One region of the Ideonella sp. P3_A4 genome, then DNA from elsewhere that is predicted to be linked to it. Evidence: predicted binding sites of a transcription regulator. Region 1 holds the regulator's gene; each other region holds the start of a gene.

Evidence for each region. Region 1 encodes sigma-54, which starts transcription at its own class of promoters, with help from an activator protein. Its sites were predicted from a motif close to TGGCANGNAANCTGCTTT; they were not measured.
Region 2: the regulator sigma-54 is predicted to act here: its motif matches at 5,100-5,117, upstream of glnA (type I glutamate--ammonia ligase).
Region 3: the regulator sigma-54 is predicted to act here: its motif matches at 8,634-8,651, upstream of AC1DYI_RS05520 (CmpA/NrtA family ABC transporter substrate-binding protein).

Annotation. Positions count from the first base shown of each region.
Region 1 is NZ_JBFUGE010000141.1:2,268-12,043, forward strand. It holds gene AC1DYI_RS14525 (LysR family transcriptional regulator) at 1-495, opposite strand, end outside; gene AC1DYI_RS14530 (PsiF family protein) at 588-908, opposite strand; gene AC1DYI_RS14535 (protein kinase domain-containing protein) at 943-2,274, opposite strand; gene argS (arginine--tRNA ligase) at 2,510-4,222, shown strand; gene AC1DYI_RS14545 (SPOR domain-containing protein) at 4,219-4,935, shown strand; gene AC1DYI_RS14550 (thiol:disulfide interchange protein DsbA/DsbL) at 5,028-5,705, shown strand; gene lptA (lipopolysaccharide transport periplasmic protein LptA) at 5,845-6,432, shown strand; gene lptB (LPS export ABC transporter ATP-binding protein) at 6,429-7,226, shown strand; gene AC1DYI_RS14565 (RNA polymerase factor sigma-54) at 7,333-8,862, shown strand; gene AC1DYI_RS14570 (THUMP domain-containing class I SAM-dependent RNA methyltransferase) at 8,998-9,776, shown strand, end outside.
Region 2 is NZ_JBFUGE010000024.1:16,987-26,762, reverse strand. It holds gene AC1DYI_RS05115 (TIGR00266 family protein) at 1-508, shown strand, start outside; gene AC1DYI_RS05110 (creatininase family protein) at 529-1,383, shown strand; gene AC1DYI_RS05105 (YncE family protein) at 1,621-2,766, shown strand; gene AC1DYI_RS05100 (EI24 domain-containing protein) at 2,793-3,659, shown strand; gene AC1DYI_RS05095 (competence/damage-inducible protein A) at 3,656-4,441, shown strand; gene AC1DYI_RS05090 (GNAT family N-acetyltransferase) at 4,483-5,037, shown strand; gene glnA (type I glutamate--ammonia ligase) at 5,235-6,650, shown strand; gene AC1DYI_RS05080 (hypothetical protein) at 6,801-7,301, shown strand; gene glnL (nitrogen regulation protein NR(II)) at 7,298-8,401, shown strand; gene ntrC (nitrogen regulation protein NR(I)) at 8,496-9,776, shown strand, end outside.
Region 3 is NZ_JBFUGE010000027.1:16,578-26,353, forward strand. It holds gene AC1DYI_RS05480 (alpha-ketoacid dehydrogenase subunit beta) at 1-556, shown strand, start outside; gene AC1DYI_RS05485 (dihydrolipoamide acetyltransferase family protein) at 619-1,896, shown strand; gene AC1DYI_RS05490 (hypothetical protein) at 1,972-2,655, opposite strand; gene AC1DYI_RS05495 (nitroreductase family protein) at 2,788-3,396, shown strand; gene AC1DYI_RS05500 (DUF3617 domain-containing protein) at 3,526-4,020, shown strand; gene AC1DYI_RS05505 (hypothetical protein) at 4,277-5,359, shown strand; gene AC1DYI_RS05510 (ABC transporter ATP-binding protein) at 5,458-6,258, opposite strand; gene ntrB (nitrate ABC transporter permease) at 6,275-7,189, opposite strand; gene AC1DYI_RS05520 (CmpA/NrtA family ABC transporter substrate-binding protein) at 7,224-8,492, opposite strand; gene AC1DYI_RS05525 (ANTAR domain-containing response regulator) at 8,757-9,386, opposite strand; partial or broken gene AC1DYI_RS05530 (transposase) at 9,501-9,776, opposite strand, start outside.

The DNA.
Region 1 (9,776 bases):
CGTGACCACTTCGGAGCGCGCCAGCCGGCGGGCGATGAAGTTGCCGTCCAAGGGCTTACGCAGCGCCATCACGGTCAGGTCGAAGCTGTCGTCGACGGTCTCGACCGCCCCACTGGCAACGATCTCGATCGACACCAGCGGGTACTTGGCGTGAAAACGCGGCAGGTGCTTGGCCAGTTGGTGCACCGCCACCGCCGGCGGCATCAGCAGCCGCACCGGGCCGCGCGGCTCGGCGACCGAAGCCTGGGCCAAAGCCTCGGCTTCGTCGACATCGGCCAGGATGCGGCGCACCCTTTCGAGGTAGTTCTCGCCGACCTCGGTCAACGCCGTGCGGCGCGTGGTGCGGTTCATCAACCGCGCGCCGAGGTGCTCTTCGAGCTCCGCCACCAAACGGGTGACCACCGCAGGCGCCAGGTCCAGCGCACGCGCCGCCCCGGCAAAGCTGCCTTCATCGACAACGCGGGCGAACACCCGCATGGCACGCAGGGAATCCATGCGCCGATTATTGCGCCGGCGACAAATTTTGGGAACTGTCGGAGCCCTTTATTTGCCGAACGCGAATTCCCGCGCCTGGCGGGACCGGCCTGTCAGCTGCTGAGACAGGTCTTCATGAAGGTTTTGCGCTCCTCGCCTTTCATGCCCTTGGCCTGCTCATTGCATGTGCGCATCTTGTCGGTCTGCGAGGCGCGCTTGCCGGCCAGGCATTCCTTCATGAAGGCCTTGCGCTCGTCCCCGGCCTTGCCGGTGGCCTGCTGGTTGCATTGGCCCATTTTTTCTTGTTGCGGCGTCTTGGCCTTGGCCGGCTCCGATGCAGCCGGTGCAGGTGCCGAGGCTGGCGTAGCCGGGGCCTGGGCGGACACGGCCAGGGCGGTGGCCGCCAGGGCCAGTGCGGTGAGCAGCTTCTTCATCGGTCACTCCTCTTTTTCGCGGCGTCGCCGCAGGTCACAAGATTTTTCGCGGATGGGCCAGCGCCTCATGCGCAGCATGCAGCCGGCGCACCAGCACCTTGATGAAGGCCTCGTCGAAGCGGTGTCGCGTATCCGGGCTCAGCTGGGCCAGGCTCTCGGGGTTGAACGAGACGGTGGTGCAGGGCTCGGAGACGATCACGTCGGTGGCGTGCTTGCGCAGGTCGGGGCTGGGCGCCAGGTAGGCCATCTCGCCGACCGAGGTGCCGGCGCCCAGGCGCGCAACGCGCTCGCCTTCGCGGTGGACCTCGACCTCGCCCTGCGCGATGCAGTAGAACTGCTTGCCTTCCTGGCCACGCTTGAAGATGCGGTGGCCGAACGGGAAGCGTTGCCACTTCGCCCGGTGCACGACCTCCCACAGCTCGACGTCGCCGAAGTCGGAGAAAAACTCCATCTCGCGCAGCAGGTTGAAGCGCTCGGAGTCGAGCACCCGCTGCAGCTGGCCGCGCGGCACCTCGTGGTTGGTGATCAGCGCCGACAGCGACTGCGCGAACTGGTCCCAGTCTTCCGGCCGGTCGGATGGCGACTTGGCGAGCGCACCTCGGATCGTCTGGTCCAGTGCCGGGCTGACGCCCTCGCGCATGCCCAGCAGCGACTCGGGCTCGGCATGACAGATCATGTTCAGCAAGGCCACGTGGCTGTCGGCCTCGAACGGCGGCCGGCCGGCGATCATGTGGTACAGCACCGCGGCCAGCGAATAGATGTCGGCCCGGCCATCCAGCGTCGAGCCTTCGAGCTGCTCGGGCGACATGTAGGCGAGCGAGCCGACGCGGTGGATCTGTGTGCGGTCAGCGCCCAGGTTCAGCACACTACCGAAGTCGGTCAGCTTGATGTCCAGCACCTCGGGGCCATCGGTCAGGGCCAGGATGTTGGCCGGCTTGACGTCGCGGTGGATCAAGCCCTGGCGGTAGACATAACCCAGCGCCATCGCGCACTTGAAGCCGATTTCGACCACCTGCTCCAGCGGCAGCAGCTTGTCTTGCTGGCAGAACACGCGCAGCGTTGCGCCGGGCACGTACTCCATCACCAGGTAGGGCGAGACCGGGTCGTCGACCGCGTCGTGGATCTGCACCACGTTCGGGTGGTTCAGCCGCCCCACCAATGCGGCCTCGGCGGCAAAGAAGTGTGACGAGAAGTGCACGTCGGCTTCCGAGCGGCCGGCGCTGGCGCGCACGCGCTTGATCGCCACCTCGCGGTTGTTGAAGTCGTCGAAGGCCAGGAAGACCTCGCTGGTCGCGCCTTCGCCGAGTTTTTGCAACACCCGGTACTTGCCGATGGTGGGCGGATCGTCCGGGTCCAGCCGCGGCATCGCCACGGTGGCTTGTCCTCGCGACCGCGAACGCGACGAACTCGTCGTCGCCGGAGCGGTGGACGTGGAGGTCGACGTCGGTGACGAGCGAGAGCGCGAAGAGGAGGACGCCACGTTACTTTGCTTGAGCCTGGCAGAAAGTCCAATGACGACAGCCAGGGTAACAGGGCGGCCCCAGCCCCCGCAACCGGCAGGGCCCGACACAGAGCAGGGCCAACTTAGAATTGACCGCATCATGATCCAAGCCAAGGCAGAGCTTCAGCTCGCGCTGGCTCGCGCTGTGGCGCAGCTGGCCCCCGACCACCCGGTCACCCCGGTCTTCGAATCGCCGAAGCAGGCCGCCCATGGCGACCTCGCCATCACGGTGGCGATGCAGCTGGCCAAGCCGCTGAAAGCCAACCCCCGCGCGTTGGCGGAACAGTTGGTCGCTGCGCTGAACGCACAGCCCGAAGTGCAACGATGGGTGTCGGCGCTCGAGATCGCCGGTCCCGGCTTCATCAACCTGCGCTTGTCGCCAGCGGCCAAGCAGGCCGTGGTGGCCGAGGTGCGCCAGGCTGGTGAGGCCTTCGGCCGCCAGCCGGCCAACGGCCAGAAGCTGATGGTCGAGTTCGTCTCGGCCAACCCGACCGGCCCGCTGCACGTCGGCCACGGTCGCCAGGGCGCCTTGGGCGACTCGATCTGCCACCTGTTCCAGACCCAGGGCTGGGACGTCACTCGCGAGTTCTATTACAACGACGCCGGCGTGCAGATCGCGACGCTGGCGACTTCGACGCAGTGCCGCATCAAGGGCCTGAAGCCCGGCGATGCCGGCTGGCCCGAGTCGGCCTACAACGGCGATTACATCGCCGACATCGCGGCCGACTTCATGGCCAAGAAAACCGTCAAGGCCGATGACCGCGAGTTCACCGCGTCGGGCGACCCGGAAGATCTGGACAGCATTCGCCAGTTCGCCGTGGCCTACCTGCGCCACGAGCAGGACCTGGACCTGCAGGCCTTCGGCGTGCAGTTCGACAACTACTTCCTCGAGACGAGCCTGTATTCCAGCGGCCGTGTCGCCGACACGATCGAGCGGCTGGAGAAGTCGGGCAAGACCTTCGAAGAGGGCGGGGCACTGTGGTTGCGCACCACCGACTACGGTGACGACAAGGACCGCGTGATGCGCAAGTCCGACGGCACCTACACCTACTTCCTGCCCGATGTCGCCTACCACCTGAACAAGTGGGAGCGCGGCTTCAACAAGGTCATCAACGTGCAGGGCACCGACCACCACGGCACCATCGCCCGCGTGCGCGGCGGCGTGCAGGCGGCGGACATGGGCGTGCCCACGGGCTACCCCGACTACGTGCTGCACAAGATGGTCACGGTGATGAAGGGTGGCCAGGAGGTCAAGATCTCCAAGCGCTCGGGCAGTTATGTCACGCTGCGCGACCTGATCGACTGGACCAGCCGCGACGCGGTGCGCTTCTTCCTGATCAGCCGCAAGGCCGACACCGAGTTCACCTTCGACGTCGACCTGGCGCTGAAGCAGAACGACGAGAACCCGGTGTTCTACGTGCAGATGGCCCACGCCCGAATCTGCTCAGTGCTGGCCAAGGCAACCGAACAGGGACACGACGAAGCGTCGATTGCGGCCGCCGACCTGTCGCGGCTGACTGCACCCGCCGAGCAGACGGTGATGCTCAAGCTCGCTGAGTACCCCGGCATGCTGGCGAGTGCGACGCGAGACCTGGCGCCGCACGACGTCGCGTTCTACCTGCGAGACCTAGCCTCGGCGTACCACAGCTACTATGCCGCCGAGCGCTTCCTGATCGAGGATGCCGCGCTGGCCCGCGCCCGCCTGGCGCTGCTGGACGCGACGCGCTTGGTGCTTCGCAATGCGCTCACGCTGCTGGGCGTCAGCGCGCCGGAGCAGATGGCACGAGACCAATCCGCCGTGGAGACTGAATGACTGTGCATTTCGGAGGCCTGACGACGCTGCGGCGCCCTGGCCTCGCGCAACAACGCGGCGGCTTCGCCGTCGGCCTGATCGTTGGCCTGCTGATCGGCCTGGCGCTGGCGCTGGGTGTCGCGCTGTACATCGCCAAGGTGCCTTCGCCCTTCCACGACAAGGTGCCGCACCGCACGCCAGAGCAGGAAGCGGCCGAAGCCGAGAAGATGCGCAACTGGGACCCGAACGCGGGCCTGGCCGGCAAGGCCGGGGCGGCTTCGCGGCCGGCCGCAGGCCCGGCACCGGTGCCGGCGCCCGCTCCGGTGGCCCTGCCCGGCAGCGACGGCAAGCCGGTGCGCCAGGGGACGACTGTCGAGCCCGTGACACCGCCGCCGGCCGGCCCCAAGTCCAACCGCGATGCGGCCGCCATCCTGGCCGGCGAACCGGTGCCCGGCGCCAAACCGCCCGCCGTGCCACGCCCCGGTGGCGAGCCGTTCCTGTACTTCGTGCAGGTGGGCGCCTACTCCAGCGCCGACGACGCCGAACAGCAGCGCGCCAAGCTCGCGCTGCAAGGCTTCGGCGCCAAGATCTCCGAGCGCGAACAAGGCGGCCGCACCATCCACCGCGTTCGCCTGGGCCCGTTCGACAGCCAAGCCGAGGCCGCCACGCAACAGGAACGCCTAAAGGCCGGCGGCGTCGACGCGGCGCTGGTGCGCCAGGAACGCAACCCCTGATCGCCGACCGTTCGCGGAACTGAACGCCGGCGAACGGCATCCACGCTCCATCCCTGGCCGTGAACGGCCTCTGACCTGCCCTGAGGATCTTCGTGAAGCACACCTGCATCAACCGGCGCGAATTCAACTCCATCGGCTTCGCTGGCGCCGCCGGTGCCCTGGGCCTCGCGGCCGGTATCAGCGCCCCGTCGTCGGCCCACGCACAGGGCGGCCCGGTCGAGGGCACCCACTACCTGAAGCTGGCCCAGCCCGTACCGCAGACCAGCACCGGCAAAGTCGAGGTGGTCGAGTTCTTCTGGTACGGCTGCCCCCACTGCTATGCGCTGGAGCCGTTTGTCGAGGCCTGGCAGGCCAAGCTGCCGGCCGATGTCAACTTCCGCCGCGTGCCGGTCGGCTTTGCGCCCCAGCATGAGTTCCACCAGAAGGTGTTCTACACGCTGGAGGCGATGGGCAAGCTCGGTGAGCTGCACCGCAAGTTCTTCGACGCCATCCACAAGGACCACAAGCGCATGGCGACCGAAGCCGAGGTGGTGGCCTTCGCCAGCGCCAACGGCCTGGACGGCACCAAGTTCGCCGACACGATGAAATCGTTTACCGTGATCGGCAAGGTGCGCCAGGCCAAGCAGCTGTCTGACGCCTACCACGTGGACGGTGTGCCGATGGTCGGCGTGCAGGGCCGCTTCACCACCTCGGCCACGATGGCCGGCGCCGCCGAGCGCACCTTCGCGGTGGTGGATTTCCTGGTCAACAAGTCGCGCCAACCGGCCTGAGACCTCGCCGCCGCCTACCCGGGCGGCGGCTCTGACAGCTGCCCTGTAAAGGCGCCATCCCGGCGCCCGTTCAGCCCCGATCCAGGCGGTGCTGGGGCTAGAATGGCCTGCAAGTTTCATGCCGCACGCCATGCGCCCGATGCCCCCCTTTCGCCTTCTGCCCGCCGCCCTCGTCGCGGCCGCCCTGCTGGCCGCCGGTGGGTGGCTGCCAGCCCATGCCGAAAAGGCCGACCGCAGCAAACCGCTCGAGGTCGTCAGTGACGGCTCGCAGTCGGCGGTCGTCGACCTGAAGACCAAGCTGACCACCATCAGCGGCCACGTCGTCGTGACCCAGGGCACGCTGACGATCAAAGCCGACCGGATCGAGGTGCGCGAAGGCTCGCCCGGCCGCTACCAGGCCAACGCCATGGGCTCCGCCGCCCAGTCGGCCACCTTTCGCCAGAAGCGCGACCGCGTCGACGAATTCATCGAGGGCGACGCTGAACGGATCGAGTACGACGGCGCGGCCGAGAAGGTGCGCTTTGTCGGCAATGCCAAGCTGCGCGTCGTGCGCCCCAGCGGCCCGCCGGACGAAGCCAACGCCGCGGTGATCACCTACGACCAGCGCAGCGACACCATCGTCTTTGAAGGTGGCTCGCCCGCCACGCCCGGCGAAGCCCCGGGCCGCGCACGGTTGGTGTTCATCCCGCGCAGCACTGAGCCGGCGGCCTCGGAGCCCTCGAAGTGAACGCGCCCCTGCCCGACGCCGCGGCGCTGGCCAGCACGATCGGTGCGGCCAGCAACAGCCGGCTTGAAGCCAACGGCCTGCGCAAGAGTTATGGCGCACGCATGGTGGTCAAAGAGGTCCACCTCGCGGTCGGTGCCGGCGAGGTCGTCGGCCTGCTCGGCCCCAACGGCGCCGGCAAGACCACCACCTTCTACATGGTGGTCGGCCTGGTGCGCTGCGATGCGGGCTCCATCCACATCGATGGCGTCGCGGTCGAGCGCAAGCCCATCCACCAGCGTTCGCGCCTGGGCCTGAGCTACCTGCCGCAAGAGGCGTCGATCTTTCGCAAGCTGACTGTCGAAGAAAACATCCGCGCCGTGCTCGAGCTGCAGCTGGACAGCCGCGGCAAGCCTCTGGGCAGCGCCGAGATCACGCGCCAGCTCGACACGCTGCTGCACGACCTGAGCCTGACCGGCCTGCGCGATTCGCCGGCGCCGGCCCTGTCGGGTGGTGAGAGGCGCCGCGTCGAGATCGCCCGCGCACTGGCCACACAGCCGCGCTTCATCCTGCTCGACGAGCCGTTTGCCGGCGTCGACCCGATCGCGGTGATCGAGATCCAGCGCATCATCGGCTTCCTGAAGGCGCGTGGCATCGGTGTGCTGATCACCGACCACAACGTGCGCGAGACGCTCGGCATCTGCGACCGCGCCTACATCATCAGCGAAGGCAGCGTGCTGGCCGAAGGCACGCCCGACCACATCATCGAGAACCCGGACGTGCGCCGGGTGTACCTCGGCGAACACTTCAAAATGTGATGTCGGCCCCCCGGTCCACCTTTGGTGTCCCGGCCCCCCGAGGGGTCGGCGCGGCCGCTAGGGAGCGGCCCGTCACGGCCGCGCCAAGTCCGCGTGAGGCCACCCGATGAAGCCCACGCTCCAGGTTCGCCTGTCGCAGCACCTGGCGCTGACGCCGCAGCTGCAGCAATCGATCCGCCTGTTGCAGCTGTCGACGCTGGAGCTGCACCAGGAAGTCGAGCAGATGCTCGAACAGAACCCCTTTCTGGAGCCCGAGGAAGACGCGACGCCGTTCGACTACAGCGCGAACGAGAAGACCACCCCGGCCCAGCGCGAAGAGCAGGACGCACCGGGCAGCGCCGTCGGCGAGGGCGGCGAAGAGACGTCCGGCATGGACTCGGCAGACTTCGGCACCACCGAGCGCGACGATTGGGAAAACGGCACCGAGCGCGACGACTTCGACGGCATCCGCGAGCTGCCGTCAGGCAACGCGACCGGCAGCGGCAGTGACGAAGACGGCTTTGATGCGCAAGACCGCAACACGCCGACGCCAACGCTGCAAGACCACCTGCGCACCCAACTGTCCGGCATGCGCCTGTCGCCCACCGATGCGGCCGCGGTGCAGGTGCTGATCGAATCGCTCGACGACGACGGCTACCTCGACGGCACGCTCGAAGACATCGTCGCCCGCCTGGCCGATGCGCTGGGCCTGGTCGACGACGAGGAACGCGACGACCTGCTCAGCCAGTTGCGCTGCGGCCTGAAGTGGCTGCAAAGCATGGAGCCGGCGGGGGTCGGCGCCGCCAACCTGGGCGATTGCCTGGCGCTTCAGTTGCGTGACARGCCGGCCTGCCCGGCCCGCGAGTGCGCGCTGACGATCTGCCGCCAGCACCTCGAACTGCTGGCCCGGCGCGACCTGAAGAAGCTGGCCAGCGCCACCGGCTCTGACGAAGCCACGGTGAAGGCTGCGCAGGCGCTGATCGTGGCCTGCGAGCCCAAGCCCGCCCGGCCGTTTGCGCGAGCCGAAAACCTGATCGTCGTGCCGGACGTGATCGTGATGAAGTCCGGCCGCGGCTGGAAGGTGATGCTGAACCCCGACGTGATGCCCAAGCTGCGCGTGTCGGACGTCTACGCGCAAGCGGTGCGCGGCCAACGCGGCGGTGCCGGCAACAACAGCGGCCTCAGCGCCCGGCTGCAAGAGGCGCGCTGGTTCATCCGCAACATCCAGCAGCGCTTCGACACCATCCTGCGCGTCAGCCAGGCCATCGTCGAACGGCAGAAGGCCTTCTTCACCCACGGCGAGATCGCGATGAAGCCACTGGTGCTGCGCGAGATCGCCGACGAGCTGGGCCTGCACGAGTCGACCATCTCGCGCGTGACCACCGCCAAGTACATGAACACGCCGTTCGGCACCTTCGAGCTGAAGTACTTCTTCGGCTCGTCGCTGAACACCGATGCCGGCGGCAACGCCTCCTCCACCGCAGTGCGCGCGCTGATTAAGCAGTTCGTCGCAGCCGAGAACATCGCCAAGCCGCTGTCGGACAGCCAGATCGCCGACATGCTCGAAGAGCAGGGCATCCAGGTCGCGCGCCGCACGGTGGCGAAATACCGCGAGGCGCTGAAGATCGCGCCAGCCAACTTGCGCAAAGCAATGTGATGGATGGAGCCCCCACGCTCCCTTCCGGTCGCTGCCCCCGAGGGGGCTTTTGCAGCGGACCGGCAAAGCCGGATCCGCGCAAACCCCTTGGTTGGGTCAACGTACTGCACCGCGAAGCGCTGTGGAGCCATTGAGATGACAAATGAAAATCCCACGCCGCGGCGCGCGATCAAGGCCGCTGCTGCCGGCCCGCGCAGCGCGGTCGAACGCGGCACGCTGTTCCTGCCCTGCGCCGCCGGCACCGAGCCGCTGCTGCTCGACGAGTGCCGTCGCCTGCTGCAAGACCGCTGTCCAGTCGAGGCAGGCCGCGGCGGTGTCTATGTCGACGGCGACGTCGATGCCGCGATGCGCCTGAACCTCGGCAGCCGGCTGGCCCAGCGCGTGCTGTGGCAAGTYGCCGATGGACCGTACGCCAACGAGCATGACCTCTACGCCATCGCTCGCCGCGTGCAGTGGGCCGACTGGATCACGCCGCGCCAGACGCTGCGTGTCGACGCCTCCGCGTGGCGCTCGCCGCTGAAGAGTCTGAACTTCGCCGCGCTGCGCATCAAGGATGCCGTCTGCGACGTGATGCGCGAAGCGGCCGGCGAACGCCCGAGCGTCGACACGCGTCATCCGGATCTGTCGCTGGTGCTGCACCTGGGCCCCGAGCACGCAAGCCTGTCGGTCGACCTGTCCGGCGAGGCCTTGTTCAAGCGCGGCTGGCGCGATGCACAAGGCCTGAAGGGTGAGGCGCCGCTGAAGGAAACGCTGGCCGCGTCGATGTTGGCCGCGGCGGGCTGGCAAGGCCGGCCCGAAGACGGTGGCCTGCTCGACCCCTGCTGCGGCGCCGGCACGATCGCGATCGAAGCCGCGCAGATCGCCTGCGGCATCGCGCCCGGCCTAGCACGCCGCTTCGCGTTCGAGAAGCTGCT
Region 2 (9,776 bases), on a different contig from region 1:
GATGGACCTGTCCAAGATGGGCGGCACGCTGATCTGCCAGAAGGACGCGTTCCTCTGCGCTGCGCGCGGCGTGTCGATCGGCCTGCACTTCCAGCAGAAGCTGTCGGTCGGCTTCTTCGGCGGCGAGGGCTTCATCATGCAGAAGCTCGAAGGCGACGGCCTGGCCTTCGTGCACGCCGGTGGCACCGTGGTCAAGCGTGATCTGCTGCCCGGCCAGACGCTGATGGTCGACACCGGTTGCGTCGTGGCCTATACGCCCAACGTGAACTTCGAGATCCAGTACGTCGGCAAGATCAAGACCGCGCTGTTCGGCGGCGAAGGCCTGTTCTTCGCGAAGCTGAGCGGCCCCGGCACCGTGTGGCTGCAGAGCCTGCCGTTCTCGCGCCTGGCCAGCCGTGTGTTCGCCGCGGCGCCGCAGCGTGGTGGTTCACGCGAAGAAGGCTCGGTGCTGGGCGGCTTCGCCACCGGCGGGTTGCTTGGCGGCCTGCTGGGCGGCGACGACGACTGAACGCAGGCTGTGGTCCCGTCATGCGCTGGCGCTGGCTGATCGCCGGCCTGCTGTGCTGTGGCGCTGCCGGCGCCGCGCCGGCGGACAGCCTCGAGCTCGACGCGCTGACCTCGCCCGAGCTGCGTGATCGCATCGCGGCCGGCGCGACCACGGTGCTGCTGCCGATCGGCGGCACCGAGCAAAGCGGCCCGCACCTGGCGCTGGGCAAGCACAACCAGCGCGTGCGGGCGCTGTCGCTGCAGATCGCGCAGCGGCTGGGCCAGACGCTGGTGGCGCCGGTGCTGGCGTATGTGCCCGAAGGCTCGATCGAGCCCCCGGCGGCGCACATGCGCTTTGCCGGCACGATCTCCATCCCCGAGCCGGCGTTCGAAGCCGTGCTCGTCGCCGCCGCCCAGAGCCTGTGCCACCACGGCTTTCGCGACGTGGTGCTGCTGGGCGACCACGGCGGCTACCAGCGCAACCTCGAGCAGGTGGCCGCACGGCTGGAGCGCGAAAGACCCCGCTCGGCGCGGCCGGCCTGCCGCACCCACGCCTTGGTCGAGTACTATCGGACGACGCAAACGGCCTATGTCGATGCCCTGCGCGCACGCGGCTTCAGCGCCGACGAGATCGGTATCCACGCCGGTCTGGCCGACACGGCCTTGACGCTGGCGTTGGACCCGTCGATGGTCCGGCTCGACCGGCTCGACCGGCTGGCCCGTGGCGCCGGCGCATCACAAGATGGCGTTCAAGGTGACCCACGTCGCGCCACGGCTGACTTGGGACAACTCGGCGTCAAGCTCATCGTGGACACTAGCGTGGCGGCCATCCAGAAGCGTCTCGCCTCCTCGGATCAGCCTCGCACCCCACCTCACGTTCAACCGCCGCTGCGCTAGCAACGTTTTCTCTCCCTCTCTCGATCCCGTTTGGAATTTGTCATGACGAAGAAGCGCAGGTCCGGTCGCGCGCTCGGTGTTTGTTTGGCGCTGCTGGCAGGTATCGGCGCCTTGGTCGTGCACCAGGTGCACGGCGAGTCGTCCTCGGCGACCGCCGTGCCCGAGGCAGCCCAAGCCTTGGCCGCCAGTGCGCCGGCTGCGGCAGCGTCGGTGCCCAGCATCACCACCGTGCCCGGCATGCCGCCGGTGGTCGACCCGCGCAACCTCTACAGCGAAACGGCGGCCGGCAAGGTGAGCCCGGCGCTGGCGGGTGACCTCGAGCGCATCTACGTGCCCAACCTGCGCTCGAACGATGTCTACGTCGTCGACCCGCGCGAGATGAAGGTGGTCGACCGCTTCAAGGTCGGCAACAGCCCGCAGCACATCGTGCCCGCGTGGGATTTGCGCACGCTGTGGGTGACCAACAACGCCGAAGGCCGCACCGACGGCAGCCTGACGCCCATCGATCCGAAGACCGGCCAGCCTGGCAAGGCGGTGCCGGTGGATGACCCGTACAACATGTACGCGACGCCCGACGGCAAGTCGGCCATCGTCGTCGCTGAGGCGCGCAAGCGGCTGGACTTCCGCGATCCGCAGACGATGGCGCTGCAGTACTCGATTGACGTGCCAGGTTGCCCCGGCGTCAACCACGCCGATTTCTCGATCGACGGCCGCTACGCCTTCTTCACCTGCGAGTTCAGTGGTTCGCTGGTCAAGATCGACCTGGTCGAGCGCCAGGTGCTGGGCTACCTGAAGCTGCAGATGCCGGCCACGCGCTTCAAGGAAACCAAGGCGCCGCGCACCGAGCCGGGCAAGGTCTGGGAGCCCAGCGAGACCGAGATCTGCACGGTGACCAAGGGCATGCCGCAGGACATCCGCAGCTCACCCGACGGCTCGAAGTTCTACATCGCCGACATGCATGCCGACGGTGTGCACGTGGTCGACGGTGCATCGTTCAAGCAGATCGGCTTCATCCCGACCAGCATCGGCGCGCACGGCCTGTACCCCAGCCGCGACGGCAAGCGTCTGTACGTGGCCAACCGCGGCTCGCACAAGATCCACGGCCCGCGCCTGGGTGATGGCGGCGTGGCGGTGATCGACTTCGCGATCGACAAGGTGGTGGCCCGTTGGGCCGTGCCCGGCGGTGGCAGCCCCGACATGGGCAACGTCAGCGCCGACGGCAAGTGGCTGTGGCTGGCCGCGCGCTACGACGACGTGATCTACCGCTTCGACACGACGACCGGCGACGTGGCGCAGATCAAGGTCGGCGCCGAGCCGCATGGTTTGACCGTCTGGCCGCAGCCGGGCCGTTATTCTCTCGGCCACACCGGCAACCTGCGCTGAGCCCCCAACGGGCGCGCGCTACCTCGATGCGACTGCTGCTCGATTCCTTCTGGCGCGCCCTGGCCTACCTGCTGATGCCGCGGGTCATCGGGCTGTCGCTGCTGCCATTGCTGATCGCCGGCGGCGCGTCGCTGGCGCTGGGCTGGTTCTTCTGGGAGTCGTCACTGGCGGGGGTGCGCGAGACGCTGGAAGGCTGGTCGCTGATCGAACCACTGCTGAAGTGGATCGACGCCGGTCTCGGCCCGCACTTCCGCGTGGCGCTGGCGGCATTGATCGTCGTCGCGCTGGCGGTGCCGGTGGTGGTGGTCGCTTCACTGATGCTGGTGGCGTTGCTGATGACGCCGGCGATCGTCAGCCTGGTCGCTGAGCGGCGTTTTCCGCAACTCGAACGCAAGCGTGGCGCGTCCTTCTGGCAAGGCGCGCTCTGGGGCCTGGGTTGCACTTCGCTGGCCCTGGTGGCCAGCTTCGTGACGATGCCGTTCTGGCTGATCCCTGGCGTCGTGCTGATCGTGCCGCCGCTGATCTGGGGCTGGCTGACGACGCGCGTGATGGCCTTCGACGTGCTGGGCGAACACGCCAGCCGCGAGGAGCGTCGCAGCCTGATGGGGCTGTATGGCTGGCAGTTGCTGTTGATGGGCATCATCACCGGCTTCCTGGGCGCCGCGCCGTCGATGATTTGGGCCGTTAGCGCAATGACGCTGGTTTTTGCACCGCTGCTGATGGCGGTGTCGGTCTGGCTCTACACGCTGGTCTTCGCCTTCTCGGCGCTGTGGTTCGCCCACTACCTGCTGGCGGCGCTGCAGCTGCAACGCGCCAGCGCGAGCGCGGTGGTGGTTGAAGTGACGCCGCCGCCTGCTTCCCCCTTGCCCGACCTGCCTGGCACTGCCCCATGAAATTCGGCCTGATCATCATCGGCGACGAGATCCTGTCCGGCCGCCGGCAAGACAAGCACATGGCCAAGGTGATCGAGCTGCTGGCCGCACGTGGCCATGCGCTGGCGTGGGCCCGATACATCGGCGACGAGCGGCCGCTGATCACCGCGGCGCTGAAAGACGCGCTGGCCAGTGGCGACATCGTCTTCAGCTGCGGTGGCATCGGCGCCACGCCCGACGACCACACCCGCCAATGTGCCGCGGCGGCCAGTGGGCGGCCGCTGGCGTTGCACCCCGAGGCGAAGCTGCTGATCGAAGAGCGCATGCGCGACGTATCGATCGAGCAGGGCATCCCCTACGAACCTGACCGGGCCGACAACGTCCACCGCCTGAACATGGGCGTGTTCCCCGAAGGCGCCACGCTCGTCCCGAACCCGTACAACAAGATCCCCGGCTTCAGCCTGGGCGATGTGCACTTCGTGCCGGGCTTCCCGGTGATGGCGCACCCGATGATCGAGTGGCTGCTCGACCACCGCTACGGCCACCTCAAGCCGGCCGCCCATGCCGAGCGCGCGCTGTACGTCAAGGGCAGCATGGAAGCTACGCTGACGCCGCTGATGGAGCAGATCGAGGCCGAGTTCGCCGGCGTGCGTGTCTTCAGCCTGCCCAGCGTCGACCACCCGCAGCGAGGCCGCCACATCGAGCTGGGCGTCAAGGGCGAGCCGTCGGAGGTCGATGCCGCCTTCGGCGCGCTGCAGGCCGGGCTGAGGGCTTTGCCCGGCGTCGAATTCAGCACCGAATAGGTGCGCTAGCATCAACCCATGTTGGTGCATAACTGAGCTCCATGATGGTGCAGCATGAGGTCTTGCGGACATCGCGGCTGAGGCTGCGCTGGTTCCAGCCCGAATCCGAAGCCGACCAGCGGTTCATCATCGAACTGGTCAACGATCCGGACTGGATCGCCAACATCGGTCAACGCAATGTGAGCACTTGCGAGCAGGCGGAAGCCTTTCTGCGCAATGGTCCGACGGGCATGTGCGAGAAGCTCGGTTTTGGGCTGTACCTCGTCGAGCGGATCGCCGACGGTGTGCCGGTGGGCATGTGCGGGCTGATCAAGCGCGACAGCCTGCCGGACATCGACATCGGCTACGCCTTCCTTCCGGTCGCCCGCGGCCAGGGGTTTGCGCGCGAGGCGGCGCGGGCTGTACTGGCCTGGGGCCGGGAGGTGTTGGGCCTGAAGCGAGTGGTCGCTATCGTCACACCCACGAACGAGCCATCACTCGGGCTCCTGGCCTCGCTGGGTTTCGCTGACGAGGGGACGATTCTGATGCCGCCGGACAACGAGACCTTGCGCCTGCTCGGCTGGTCCGCCGCGGCCGCGGCCGCTGCATCCGCCTGAGGGCACCGATTTCCGGCCCGCCGCGGGCCACCCACGGCGGGGCGCGGGCGATCCCCATTTGTGGGCATGGATTCTGCTACATTGCCCGCGCCGTGGTCGCCACGGGGCGCTCACCGGCTTGGTCTGGCGGGTGACCCGCGGGCGGCATCGATCGCACAATTTCCGTTGACACAACTCATCCGCCAGGAGCCTTTTTGATGGCCAAGACCGTCGCCGACGTGCTGCAAATGGTGAAGGACAACGAAGTCAAGTTCGTTGACTTCCGTTTCACCGATACCCGGGGCAAGGAACAGCACGTCACCGTGCCCACGTCCGCCTTCGACGAAGACAAGTTCACCGCCGGCCACGCGTTCGACGGTTCCTCGATCGCCGGCTGGAAGGGCATCGAAGCCTCCGACATGCTGCTGATGCCGGACCCGAACACCGCCAACATCGACCCGTTCTTCGAAGAACCCACGCTGCTGCTGACCTGCGACGTGATCGAGCCGGGCGACGGCAAGCCCTACGAGCGCGACCCGCGTTCGCTGGCCAAGCGCGCCGAGGCCTACATGAAGAGCGCCGGCCTGGGCGACGCCGCCTTCTTCGGCCCGGAACCCGAGTTCTTCGTCTTCGACAGCGTGCGCTGGGACGTCTCGATGTCCGGCTGCTTCTCGAAGATCGAGTCCGAGGAAGCCGCCTGGAACACCGGCAAGGAATACGAGCACGGCAACACCGGCTACCGTCCCACCGTCAAGGGCGGCTACTTCCCGGTCCCGCCGGTCGACTCGGCGCAAGACATGCGCTCTGAAATGTGCCTGCTGCTCGAGCAGATGGGCATCCCGGTCGAGGTCCACCACCACGAAGTGGCGACCGCCGGCCAGATGGAAATCGGCACCAAGTTCTCGACCCTGGTCCAGCGCGCTGACTGGCTGCAGCTGCAGAAGTACATCATCGTCAACGTGGCCCATGCCTACGGCAAGACGGCAACCTTCATGCCGAAGCCGATCGTCGGCGACAACGGTTCGGGCATGCACGTGCACCAGTCGGTCTGGAAGGACGGCAAGAACCTGTTCGCCGGTGACGGCTATGCCGGCCTGAGCGAATTCGCGCTGTACTACATCGGCGGCATCATCAAGCACGCCCGTGCGCTGAACGCGATCACCAACCCCGGCACCAACTCGTACAAGCGCCTGGTGCCCGGCTTCGAAGCCCCGGTGAAGCTGGCCTATTCGGCCAAGAACCGTTCGGCCTCGATTCGTATCCCGTACGTCGCCAACCCGAAGGGCCGCCGCATCGAAGCGCGCTTCCCGGATCCTTCTGCCAACCCGTACCTGGCCTTCTCGGCGCTGCTGATGGCTGGCCTGGACGGCGTGGAAAACAAGATCCACCCGGGCGAAGCCGCCACCAAGGACCTGTACCACCTGCCGCCGGAAGAAGACGCGAAGATCCCGACCGTCTGCCACAGCCTGGACCAGGCGCTGGACTACCTGGACAAGGACCGCGCGTTCCTGACCAAGGGCGGTGTCTTCACCGACGCCTACCTCGACGCCTACATCGACCTGAAGATGCAGGAAGTCCAGCGCTTCCGCATGACGACCCATCCGGTCGAGTTCGACATGTACTACGCGCTCTGATCTGACAACGTCAGTTCAATGCACAAGGCGGCTTCGGCCGCCTTTTTGCTGCGCGAAATGGGCGACGGGCCTTGCCCATTTTCATTCCCGCAACGGTCGGCCGCATGCGGGTCTGGGGCGTTTCAAGTGTTTAGCGTCACAATCGCTCGAATGATGACCCAGGCCATCTCCCGCCAACTGTTCGTGCTGCCCGCACTCGCGCTGGCCGCCGCTGGCGCCCTGGCGCAAACGCCGTCCGTTTATTACATCTGCCCCGGCAACGTGTTCACCAACACGCTGAGCGCGAAAGAGGCCGAAGCCAAGGGCTGCAAGGCCCGCGAGGCGCAGCAGCCCACCACCATCGCCGGCCCGAAGCCGCGGCCGGTCGCAGGCAACGCGTCGGGCCCCAAGACCGACCGCATCGAGTCGGCCGAGCAGCGCACGCGCGACAGCGATGCGCGCCGCATCCTCGAAGCCGAGTTGCGACGCGCTGAAGAGCAGCTCGAAGCGCTGAGGCGCGACTTCAACAACGGCGAGCCTGAGCGGCGAGGTGACGAGTCGCGCAACGCCCAGCGTTACATCGACCGCGTGGCGGAGATGAAAGCCGCCATCGCGCGCCAAGAGGCGGACATCGCCGCCATCAAACGCGAACTGGCCAAGTTGCCGGCGTGAAACTCCTCGGCGCAGCCGCGGCCGCGCGGCGGGCCGACAGCAAGGGTTTGGAAGCACTGGACCTGCTGGCCACGATGGTGGCCGTGGTCGAGCCCAAGGGCGACTGCCTGTTCGCCAATGCGCAGCTGGAGTCGGTGATCGGCGTTTCTCGCCGAACGCTGACCAAGCGCCCGCTGCATGAATGGCTGCGTGAGCCCGCCGCGCTGCTGGAAGCCATCGACGCGGTGGCGCGCAACGAGTTCAGCACCCGGCGTTTCGAAGGCGCGCTGCGCCGTGCCGGCGTCGGCCATGCCGAGCCGCTGCCGGTCCACATCATCGTCAGCCAGACCGAGCGCATCGGCGGCCGCATCCTGGTCGAGATGATCGAGATCGAACAGCAGACCCGGCAGGACCGCGAAGAGCGTGTGATGGGCCAGGCGGAGGTCACCAAGGAGCTGATCCGCAACCTGGCCCACGAGATCAAGAACCCGCTCGGCGGCATCCGTGGCGCTGCGCAGTTGCTGGCGCTGGACCTGCATTCGCCCGAGCTGACCGAGTACACCCAGGTCATCATCCACGAGGCCGACCGGCTGCAGACGCTGGTTGACCGCCTGCTCGCGCCGCACCGCAAGCCCCATGTGGTGGGCGACGTCAACATTCACGAGGTCTGCGAGCGGGTTCGCTCACTCGCGCTGGTCGAGCATTCGCGCGGCCTGCGCGTGCAGCGCGACTACGACGCGTCGATTCCCGAATTCCGCGGCGACCGCGAGCAGCTGATCCAGGCGGTGCTGAACATCGTTCAGAACGCCACGCAGGCCCTTTCAGAGCGCATCGAACAGGGCGACGCGCTGATCACCTTGCGCACGCGGATCGCCCGACAGGTGACGATTGGCAAGCAGCGCTATCGACTGGCATTGGAATTGCATATCCAGGACAACGGGCCGGGCGTCCCCGAGCACCTGAGAGAACGCATCTTCTATCCGCTGGTGTCAGGGCGGGACGGCGGCTCAGGACTCGGGCTCACACTGGCGCAGACTTTCGTGCAGCAACACCAGGGCACGATCGAATGCGACAGCGAGCCGGGACGCACGGTCTTCAAGATCGTGATTCCGTTACCTTGACGTCGACCCCCCGGTCGCCGCAAGCGGCGCCCGCCCCCTCGATGGGGACGAGTCAGCTTGGGGTGGCCCTTCGCTGACTCACCGAAAAAACTTGATGAAACCCATCTGGATTGTTGACGACGACCAATCCATCCGCTTCGTGCTGGAGAAGGCGCTGGCCCGCGAGCAATTGCCGGTCCGCAGCTTTGCCAACCCGCGCGATGTCTTGACCGCCCTGGCTGACGACGAACCGCAGGTGCTCGTCAGCGACATCCGCATGCCCGGTGGCTCGGGGCTGGATCTGCTGGCCAAGGTCAAGGAGCGCTTGCCGGGCCTGCCGGTGATCATCATGACGGCCTACTCCGACCTGGACAGTGCCGTTTCGGCCTTCCAGGGCGGGGCCTTCGAGTACCTGCCCAAGCCCTTCGACCTGACCAAGGCGGTCGAGTTGATCCGCCGCGCGGTCGACGAAAGCCTGCGCGAAGAGATCAACGACGAGCGCCACCAGCCGGTGCCCGAGATCCTCGGCCAGGCGCCGGCGATGCAGGACGTGTTCCGCGCCATCGGCCGCTTGTCGCAAAGCAACGTGACCGTGCTGATCACCGGCGAGTCTGGCACCGGCAAGGAACTGGTCGCGCATGCGCTGCACCGCCACAGCCCACGCGGCGATGCCGGCACCAAGGGCCCGTTCATCGCGATCAACACCGCGGCGATCCCGAAGGACTTGCTGGAAAGCGAGCTCTTCGGCCACGAACGCGGCGCCTTCACCGGCGCGCAGACGATGCGCCGCGGCCGCTTCGAGCAGGCCGATGGCGGCACGCTGTTCCTCGACGAAATCGGCGACATGCCGTTCGACCTGCAGACGCGCTTGCTTCGTGTGCTGAGCGACGGCCAGTTCTACCGCGTTGGTGGCCACCAGCCCTTGAAGGCCAATGTGCGCGTGATCGCCGCGACGCACCAGAACCTCGAGGATCGGGTGCGCCAGGGCGTGTTCCGCGAAGACCTGTTCCACCGCCTGAACGTGATCCGGCTGCGTTTGCCGCCGCTGCGCGAGCGGTCCGACGATGTGCCCGCGCTGGCCAAGTTCTTCCTGCAAAAGAGCGCGAAGGAATTGGGCGTCGAGCCCAAGCGCATCAGCGACGATGCGTTGACGCAGCTGAAGGGCTTCGAGTTTCCCGGCAACGTGCGCCAGCTCGAGAACCTTTGCCACTGGTTGACGGTGATGGCGCCGGCGCAGCTGATCGAAGGCAAGGATTTGCCGGTCGAGCTGATTGCCCGCGCACCGGGGTCGGAGGCCACTACCGAGCGCGTGACAACACCAGCCGTTGCGCCGGTAGCCGAAGCAGCGCGCACCGTCGATCCGGTCGACGCTGCCAACATGTCCGCGGCGACGGCG
Region 3 (9,776 bases), on a different contig from region 1:
CGCGAAGGGCCTGTTGATCGCCTCGATCGAGAACAACGACCCGGTGATCTTTCTCGAGCCCAAGCGCCTGTACAACGGCCCGTTCGACGGCTACCCCGACAGGCCCGTGGTGCCCTGGTCGGCCCACCCGGCCAGCGAGGTGCCCGAAGGCCACTACACCGTGCCGCTGGACAAGGCGGTGGTGGCGCGCGAGGGCAAGGACCTGACGGTGCTGACCTACGGCACGATGGTCTACGTCAGCGAAGCGGCGGCCAAGGAAAGCGGCGTCGATGCCGAGATCATCGACCTGCGCACGCTGTGGCCGCTGGACCTGCCGACGGTCATCGCGTCGGTCAAGAAGACCGGCCGCTGCGTCGTCGTGCACGAGGCCACGCGCACCAGCGGCTTCGGGGCCGAGCTGGCTTCGCTGGTGCAGGAGCATTGCTTCTACCACCTCGAAACGCCGATCGAACGCGTGGCCGGCTGGGACACGCCGTACCCGCACGCCCAGGAGTGGGCTTACTTCGCCGGGCCGGCACGCGTTGCCGCCGCCTTCCGGCGCGCGATGGAGGCATGAGGGTGTCAATTCATGTGATCAAGATGCCCGATCTGGGCGAAGGCATTGCCGAGTGCGAGCTGGTGGCCTGGCATGTGAAGCCGGGCGACATCGTGGCCGAGGACCAGGTGCTGGCCGACGTGATGACCGACAAGGCGACTGTCGAGATCCCGTCGTCGGTGGCCGGCCGCGTGGTGTCGTTGGGTGGTGAAGTCGGTCAGTCGCTGGCAGTCGGTGCGGACCTGATCCGCATCGAGCGTGAAGGTGGCGCACCAGCCCAGGTGGCCCCGCCGCCGGCTGCGGCGACTGCTGCTGCGCAGGCGTCGGCAGTCATTGCCGCTGCTGCGGTGGTGGCGCCGCCACCACCCGCACCGCCACCCCAAGCGCCCGTGCGCACCGCGCCGCCACCGCCGGCGCTTGCCAAACCGGCTGTCGCAAAGCACGACAACGGCCGCGTCATCGCATCGCCGGCCTTGCGCGAGCGCGCTTGGTCGTTGGGCGTGGACCTGACGCAGGTGCACGCCAGCGGCCCCGGTGGCCGCGTGATGCAGCGCGACCTCGACGAGCACGTCGCACGCCACGGCGCGCCCGGCCCGGTCAAGCATGCGCCGCCACCTCCGGCTCCACCGGCACCGGTGCGTCCGCCGGTCGCGGCCGGCGAGGATGTGACCGAACAGATCAAGTTCGTCGGCCTGCGCCGCAAGATCGCGCAGCGCATGCAAGAGGCCAAGCGCCGGATCCCGCACTTCAGCTACGTTGAAGAGCTGGACATGACCGAGCTCGAGGGCCTGCGCGAGCGCCTGAATGCCCGCCACGGCAAGACACGCGGCAAGCTGACGGTGCTGCCCTTCCTGGCCCGGGCGATGGTCCACGCACTGCGCGACTTTCCCGACCTGAACGCGCGCTTCGACGACGAGACCGGCACGCTGACGCGGCACTCGGCCGTGCACATTGGCATTGCGACGCAGACCGATGCCGGCCTGATGGTGCCGGTGCTGCGCGATGCGCAGGCGCATGACCTGTGGAGCTTCGCGGCCGAGGTCCAGCGCCTGGCCGAAGCAGCGCGCACCGGCCGCATCGTGCGCGACGAGCTGAGCGGCTCGACCATCACCATCACCAGTCTCGGCAAGATCGGAGGCATCGTCACGACGCCGGTGATCAACATGCCCGAGGTGGCAATCGTCGGCGTCAACCGCATGGTCGAACGGCCGGTGATCCTCAACGGCGCGATCGTGCCGCGCCTGATGATGAACCTGTCGTCATCGTTCGACCACCGCGTGGTCGACGGCGTGCAGGCGGCCGAGTTCGTGCAGGCGCTGCGCGAGCTGTTGGAGCACCCGGCGACGCTGTTCGTCGACTGAGAGAGAAAGAGCTGGCGGAGCGGCCACGCTCTGCCGGCTTGCTCAGGTCGATCCGGCAACGGCTGCGCTGTTATTCTATTGGCCTTTCACCGGCTCCAGCCTGGACCAGTGCCACACGTCTTGGTCGGCCTCGGTCACCGTGCCGGCGCTCTGGTCGCCCCACGAAAAGAGCGATTGCTTGCCGCCCGTGATGTGCTCGCGCAAGCCCAGGGCCAGTGAGCCGTCGGCCAGGCGCGTCATGCGCCACAGCACGCCGGTCTTGCGGCCGTGCGCGGCTTCGGCCCCGTCGGGCGACCGGCCGGACCCCGGCAAGGGCGTGGGCGCCTCGAAGTCGACCTCGTCGGTCTCCAGGTAGCCGAAGGTGCAGTGCCACTCCGGGGCACCCCACTCGTGGTAGCCCCAGCCGGGGTCTTTCAAACGGGGTTCGGGTGCGTCGGAGTCTGGCGACCGCTCCTTGAACACGGCCTGCAGCGGGCTGCCGCGTCCCGTCATGCGGATGCCGAAGCGGCCGTAGGGGTACACGTTGACGCCGACGACCTTGCGCGAAGCGAAGCCGTGGGAACGGCGGTCTTCCGCGTACACGCGGCCATCGGCCGGTGGCCAGACGTAGACCCCGGCGATCTCGGGGCAGCCGATCAACGGCTTGCCGAGCGGGCCGAGACTTGCTGGTGGCGTGCTGCTGCCCGAGGTTTTGCTGCAACCCACCAGCCACAACGAAGCCGTGACCGCCACTGCGCTCATCTTCACGCGTTGTCGCATGGTTCGGCGAACAAGACGGCGCGCTGGCTCCGGGTTGTTCAACCTCATGGTGCTATCCCCCTCGGTGCTTGTGCGCGTCAGAATAACTGACCACCGGCTCGTCACGCGGGCCTAGCAACGCAGGACAGCCTCATGCCTGATTCACTTGGCGACTTGCCGTTTGACGATGACTTCGCCAAGCGCTTTGACAGGGTTCTCCACGCGCGCCAGCACGTCGGCCCGAAGCACCTGGGTGAGCCGGCGCCGGACGAGGCGACATTGCGAGAGTTGTTTGCTGCCGCCGCGGCGGCGCCGGACCATGGCCGGCTGCAACCCTGGCGCTTCCTCGTGCTGGGCGCTGAAGCGCGCGAACGCCTGGGCCGCGCGTTCGCCGACGCGCTGCGCGAGCGCGACCCCGGCGCCACGCCCGAGCAGGCCGCCGAGGCGCACGACAAGGCGTTCCGCGGCCCGGTGCTGATCCTCGCGATCGCCGACCTGCGCGCCGACGAGCCGGATGTGCCGCCGTTCGAGCGCCTGGTGTCGCTGGGCGCTGCGATACAGAACCTGCTGCTCGCCGCCGCCGCCCGCGGCTACGCCAGCGGCCTGTCCAGCGGCCGCGCGATGGGCAGCCGCGCGCTGCGCGTGGCCTTCGAGTTGGTCGACGACGAGCACGCCATCTGCTTCATCAGCCTGGGCACCGCACTGCGCGACAAGCCGGTGCGGCTGCGCCCGGCCGTGGACGAGTTCGTGCGCTGGCTCTGACCGGGTGACCGCGGCGTTAGCGACACGCCCGTCGCCTGCCGCTGCAGCTGGTCCGTCCTCGGCGACGGTTGGTCGCAGCCTGAAGGATCGGTGGCGCACCACTCGCTAGATTGCGCGGCGGGCGCCTGCATGAACCCGGTCTCGCCGGGGCGCGCCGATTCACTCCCGCTCGCCGTCGTGCAGGCCGCGCGGTTCACCGAGGATCAGGCGATGACACAGCGAACCCTCGCGCTTCTTCTGGCCTGCGCCGCCGCCCACGCCGCGGCCGCTCCGACCGGCACGATGGCGCCCGGCAACTGGGAGTACACGATGCGCACCGGCGTGCCCGGCGCACCGGTCTCATTGCCGAGTGTGACGACGACCGTCTGCCTGACGGCCCAGGATGTGCCGTACGCCGTCGCGACCACCGGTCCGGGCCGCAAGGGCGATTGCCGGTTCGAGAACTGGCGGCAGGTCGGGCGCAAGACGCACTACGACATGGTCTGCGGCGCCTCCGGTCGTCACACCGGGCACTTCGAATTCGAAGCCACCGCGACGAGCGTGGTCGGCCAGGGGCGCATCGACACCGGCTCGTCCGGGCTGAGCCAGCAGTGGACCGGCCGGCGGCTCGGCGATTGCAGCTGACCGCGGCGCGCGTGCTCGCCCGGCGGCGGACGATTCTGTCCGTGGGCGTCGCGTTGTCGCGCTGCGACGCGGCTTGACCCCACCGGCGCCATTGCATCGCGCCGCGGCAAGACCATCGCCCCTAACATCGCCGCCGGTCGTGCTGGCTGTGTCGTCGGTGCCGCTTTTGTTCCTGTTCGGTTCTTTCCTGTCATCGCGTCGACACCGCGCGTGCCTAGCCTCTCGGCCTCCAACGGCTTCAACGAGGAGATGGACCATGTGGAAGAAAGCGATCGCGGGACTGTGCGGCGGCCTGGCCCTCAGCACCTCGGCTTGGGCACTGACCCCGGCCGAGCTGGCCTACCACCACGCGCCGGTGCATTACCAGGACACCGATTCGAGCGACTACCCGTCGGACTACATCACCGCGTTCGACTACGACCACGACCCGTTCACGACCAACAACTGGGACAACCGCGGCAACGGCCTGTGGCCGGCGACCGTGTACTACGCGGTGGTCGAGAGCTGCAGCCACTACTTCATCACCTACGCGTTCTATCACCCGCGTGACTGGGCCGACATCATCTTCGACCAGGAGCATGAGAACGACCTCGAAGGCGCCATCGTCTCGGTGCGCAAGGACGGCTCGGCCTACGGCAAGGTCGAAGGGATGATCACCGTCTTCCACACCGACTTCTTCTCGTTCACGCCCACCGGCAGCCCGTACACCAACGGTCACGAGACGATCGACGGCAAGGTCTCGTTCGAGGTCGACAACGGCATCAGCCGCATGAAGACAGTGCAAGAGGCCAAAGGCCATGGTCTGAAGGCCTGGCCCTACGCGTCGGACTTCAACGGCGCGCCGAACCAGGACGGCATCGTCTACTACCCGACGCTGGGCACGCCGACCTACCCGAGCTCCGGCAACGACCGCCACGTCTACTACCGCCTGGTCGACATCCAGCAAGCCGGTGGCATGTTCGACCTGGCGATCAACGATGCGCTGCAGCCGCCGGCGCAAGCCACGACCTACGCGAGCTGGGGCACCTTCCGCGGCGACGAGAGCGGCGGCTGCGGCTCGGGGCTGAAGTCGTGCAGCACCAACTCGGCCAACACGCCCTGGGGCTGGGACGACGGCAACGACGGCGCCAGCTACCGCGGCGAGTTCGCGCTCGACCCGGCGCACCTGTTCTCGTTCTACTTCGGCAACACCGGCAACTTCAGCCAGCAGTACCTCTACCACCCGTACCTGACGAAGTTGCGCAACGCCGGCTTCTACTCAGGCCACGCGCCGGCGGGCTTCCCGTCGCAGCTGGACCTGAACACGCTGTACGGAAAGCTCACCAACACCTGCCAGTAAATGTCAGCCCCCGGTCGCGGGGGTACCCGCGACACCCCCCCCGAGGGGGTGCGCGGCCGCTAGGGAGCGGCCCGTCGCCGGCCGCGCTGGAAGCTACGCTAGGCAGCGATGGCCTCCACGTGCGCATGGCGTGTGTAGAGGAAGTCGATCACCGCCTTGCGCGCATGCACATAGGTCGGGTCCTCGGCCAGCGCGACGCGGTTGCGCGGCCGGGGCAGCTCGACGTCCAGGATCTCGCCGATCGTCGCTGACGGCCCGTTGGTCATCATCACGATGCGGTCGCTCAGCAGCACCGCTTCGTCGACATCGTGCGTGACCATCACGACGGTGCTGTAAGTGCGCTCGACGATCTTCATCAGCTCGTCCTGCAGCTTGGCGCGGGTCAGTGCGTCGAGCGCGCCGAAGGGCTCGTCCATCAGCAGCACCTTGGGCTCCATCGCCAAGGCGCGCGCAATGCCGACGCGTTGCTTCATGCCGCCCGAAATCTCGTGCGGCCGCTTGTGCGCGGCGTGGCCCATGCCGACCAGCTCCAGCGCGTTCTGCGTGCGCAGCTTCAGTTTGGCCTTGGGCTCGCCGCCGCCGAAGACACGCTCGACTGCGAGGTAGACGTTGTCGAAGCAACTCAGCCATGGCAACAGCGAGTGGTTCTGGAACACGACCGCACGCTCCGGCCCCGGCGCGGTGATCTCGCGGTTGTCGCACAGCAGCGCGCCGCCGGTGGGCTTCTGCAGCCCGGCGATCAGGTTCAGCAGCGTCGACTTGCCGCAGCCGGAGTGGCCAATCAGCGTGATGAACTCGCCGCGCTCGACCTTCAGGTGGATGTCGCGCAGTGCCTGGAACGGTCCCTTGGCCGTCTGGAAGGTGACCTCGGCGGCGTGGACGTCGATGAATGCACTCATGGTCGATACCTTCCGGTCAGTCGAATGAGAAGCGCTTGGCCACGGCCATCAGCGCCTGTTCGAGCAGCAGCCCGACGATGCCGATCACGAAGATCGCGATGATGATGTGCTGGACGTTGAGGTTGTTCCACTCGTCCCAGACCCAGAAGCCGATGCCGACGCCGCCAGTCAGCATCTCGGCCGCGACGATCACCAGCCACGCGGTGCCGACCGACAGCCGCACGCCGGTCAGCATGTAGGGCAGCACGGCCGGCAGCAGGATCTTCGTGATGACCTTCCACTCCGACAGGTTCAGCACCTTGGCCACATTCAGGTAGTCGACCGGCACCCGCTGTACGCCAACCGCGGTGTTGACGACCATCGGCCAGATCGAGCAGATGAAGATGGTCCAGATCGCCGCCGGGTTCGCGCTCTTGAACACCAGCAGGCCGATCGGCAACCAGGCCAGCGGCGACACGGGCTTGAGCAAGCTGATCAGCGGGCTGACCATGCGCGACGCGAACTCGAAGCGGCCGATGATGAAGCCGAGCGGGATGCCGACCAGCGCGGCGAGGCCGAAGCCGAGGCCCACGCGTTCGAGCGAGAACAGGATGTTCCAGCCTATGCCCTGGTCGTTCGGGCCATTGCGGTAGAACGGGTCGGCGAAGAGCTTGACGGCGGCATCGAAGGTGGCGGACGGTGTGGGAAAAGGCCCCCCCTTTTGCGTCAGCAAAGCCCAGATGCCGACCAGCAGCGCCATGCCGAGCACCGGTGGCAAGACCTTCATCCACAGGCCACGCCAGTCGAACGGGGCGCGCTTGGCGCGGGGTGAGGTGGGTGCGACAGGGGCCGCAACCACGGGTGCGGCAGCAGGCGCAGCGCGAGCCGGTGTGGGCGTTGCGGCCGGTTCGGCGGCGACGCTCAGCGGGGAATGAAACACGGCACTGACCATGGTGTTCTCCAGTGGGTGCAGGTGAAGCGCGCCTTCAGGCACGGACCTTGAAACCGTCGGCGTACTTGGCCGGCTCCTTGCCGTCCCAGACCACGCCGTCGATCAGCTTCGAGCTGCGCATCGCGTCCTTCGGCACGCTGACCTTCAGCGCCGAGGCGGCTTGCTTGTACAGATCGATCTGGTTGATCTGCTTGGCCACACCGAGGTAGTCGGGGTGGTCCTTGATCAGGCCCCAGCGCTTGTGCTGGGTCAGGAACCACATGCCGTCGGACAGGTACGGGAAGTTCACCGCACCGTCGTTGAAGAACTTCATGTGGTTCGGGTCGTCCCAGGTCTTGCCCAGGCCGTTCTGGTAGCGCCCGAGGATGCGCTGGTTGATCGCGTCGACGCCGGTGTTGACGTAGGCCTTGTCGGCCACGGTCTCGGCCATCTTCATCTTGTTCTGCAGGCCCGCGTCGATCCAGCGGCTGGCCTCGAGTACCGCCATCACCACGGCGCGTGCCGTGTTGGGGTACTTCTTGACGAACTCACCCGTGGTGCCCAGCACCTTTTCGGGGTGGTCGGGCCAGATGTCCTGCGTCGTGACGGCAGTGATGCCGATGCCGTCCATGATCGCGCGGTGGCCCCAGGGCTCACCGACACAGTAACCATCCATGTTGCCGACACGCATGTTGGCCACCATCTGCGGCGGCGGCACGGTGATGACCTTGGCGTCCTTCAGCGGGTTCACGCCGACGCTGGCCAGCCAGTAGTACAGCCACATCGCATGCGTGCCAGTCGGGAAGGTCTGTGCAAACGTGTAGTCGCGCTTGTCCTTGGCCATCACCTTCGCGAGCGAGGTGCCGTCGATGGCGCCCTGGTCGGCGAGCTTTTTCGACAGCGTGATCGCCTGGCCGTTGTTGTTCAGGGTCATCAGCACGGCCATGTCCTTCTTCGGCCCACTGACCCCCAGGTGCACGCCGTAGACCAGGCCGTACAGCACGTGCGCCATGTCGAGCTCGCCGTTGACCAGCTTATCGCGCACGCCGGCCCACGAGGCTTCCTTGGTCGGGATGATCTTGATGCCGTACTTCTTGTCGAAGCCCAGCACCGAGGCCATCACGACCGAGGCGCAGTCGGTCAGCGGGATGAAGCCGATGCGCACTTCTTCTTTCTCGGGCTTGTCCGATCCCTGGCCCCAGGCGCGGGTCGATGGCAGGCCGGCGGCGGCGCCCACGGCGACTGCGGAAGCGGCCTGCAGCACGCGTCGGCGACTCAGGTCGGTGTGGGTTGCACTGAAAGTGGCGGGGGCAGGGGCGTGCATCGGCGGTCCTCGAAAAAGGCAAAAAAAGAGGCGCCCGACGGCTTGACCCTTGCGGGCCAGCCGGCGGACGCCTTTGTCCAAAAAACCTAGGAAGTCAGTGCAACCAGATCGCGTGACCCTTCGTTGGGCCACGGCCTGTTCTACGCAATCGCTGTGCCAGCCTGCTGGGCCCGGTGGACGTGTTGTCAGCCGCTGTGTTTGCACCATCGCCGGGGTTCGCGTTGGTGCGCCGCACCAAACCCGGGCGTGTTGGCGCGGGGGCGATCAGGCGAAGAGGTCTGCCAACTCGAGCAGCCGGCGCGCGACCTCGTGGATCGTCAGGCCCTGGTTCATTGCCGTCTTGCGCAGGCGTGCGTAGGCCTGTGGCTCGGGCAGGTTGTGGCGCTGCATCAGCAAGGCTTTGGCGCGGTCGACCACCACGCGCTCGGCGAGTTGCCCTTTGGCGCGGGCCAGTTCGCCGCGCAGGTTCTGTTCGTGCTCGAAGCGGGCGATCGCCACGTCGATCACCGGCCGCACGCGCTCGGGGGCCAGCCCGGCCACCACATAGGCGACGACGCCGGCGGCCACCGCTTCGCGCATGTGGGCCGGGTCGTGCTCTTCGGTGAACAGCACGATCGGCCGCGGCGCATCGCGCGTCGCCCAGACCACGTGTTCGATCGCGTCGCGCGCGCCGCTCTCGGCGTCGACGATCAGCACGTCGGGCGCCAGCGCGGCCAGCTTGTCGGGCAGTTGCGCATCCGCACCCAGCACGCCGGCGATCTGGTAACCGCCGACGCGCAAACCGTGCACCAGGTCGCGCAGACGCAATGCCTCGTCCCAGCCGTCCTGGTCGGCCAGGTCGGGCACGTGGGCCGACAAGGTGATGACGGCCAGGCGGAGATCGGGAGCACTCACGGGCTAGGCTGATGCAAGTTGCGCACCTGAAACTTAGAGCCCCCACGCCCGCTCCGGCGGGCTGCCCCCCAAGGAGGCTCGCGCAGCGGACCGGCGGAGGTTCTATGGTTTTCGTCAAGCGGGAACGGCGAATCTGTCTGGCTCGAAGGGCTTGCCGCTGCGCCAGACGGCATAGGCGACTCGCAGGAGCTTTCTAGCCAGGATGACCAGCGCCTCGGTGGTCTTGAAGCCGCGGCTGCGAAGCTGTTGGTACAGGGGACTGAACACCTTGCTGTGAGAGGCCGACATGGCCGCCATGTACATCTGGCGACGCAAGTCAGGCGATCCACGCTTGGACAGTCTTCGCTTGCCGTGGCTGCGCCCTGAGTCGTGCGCCCGAGGGTCCAAGCC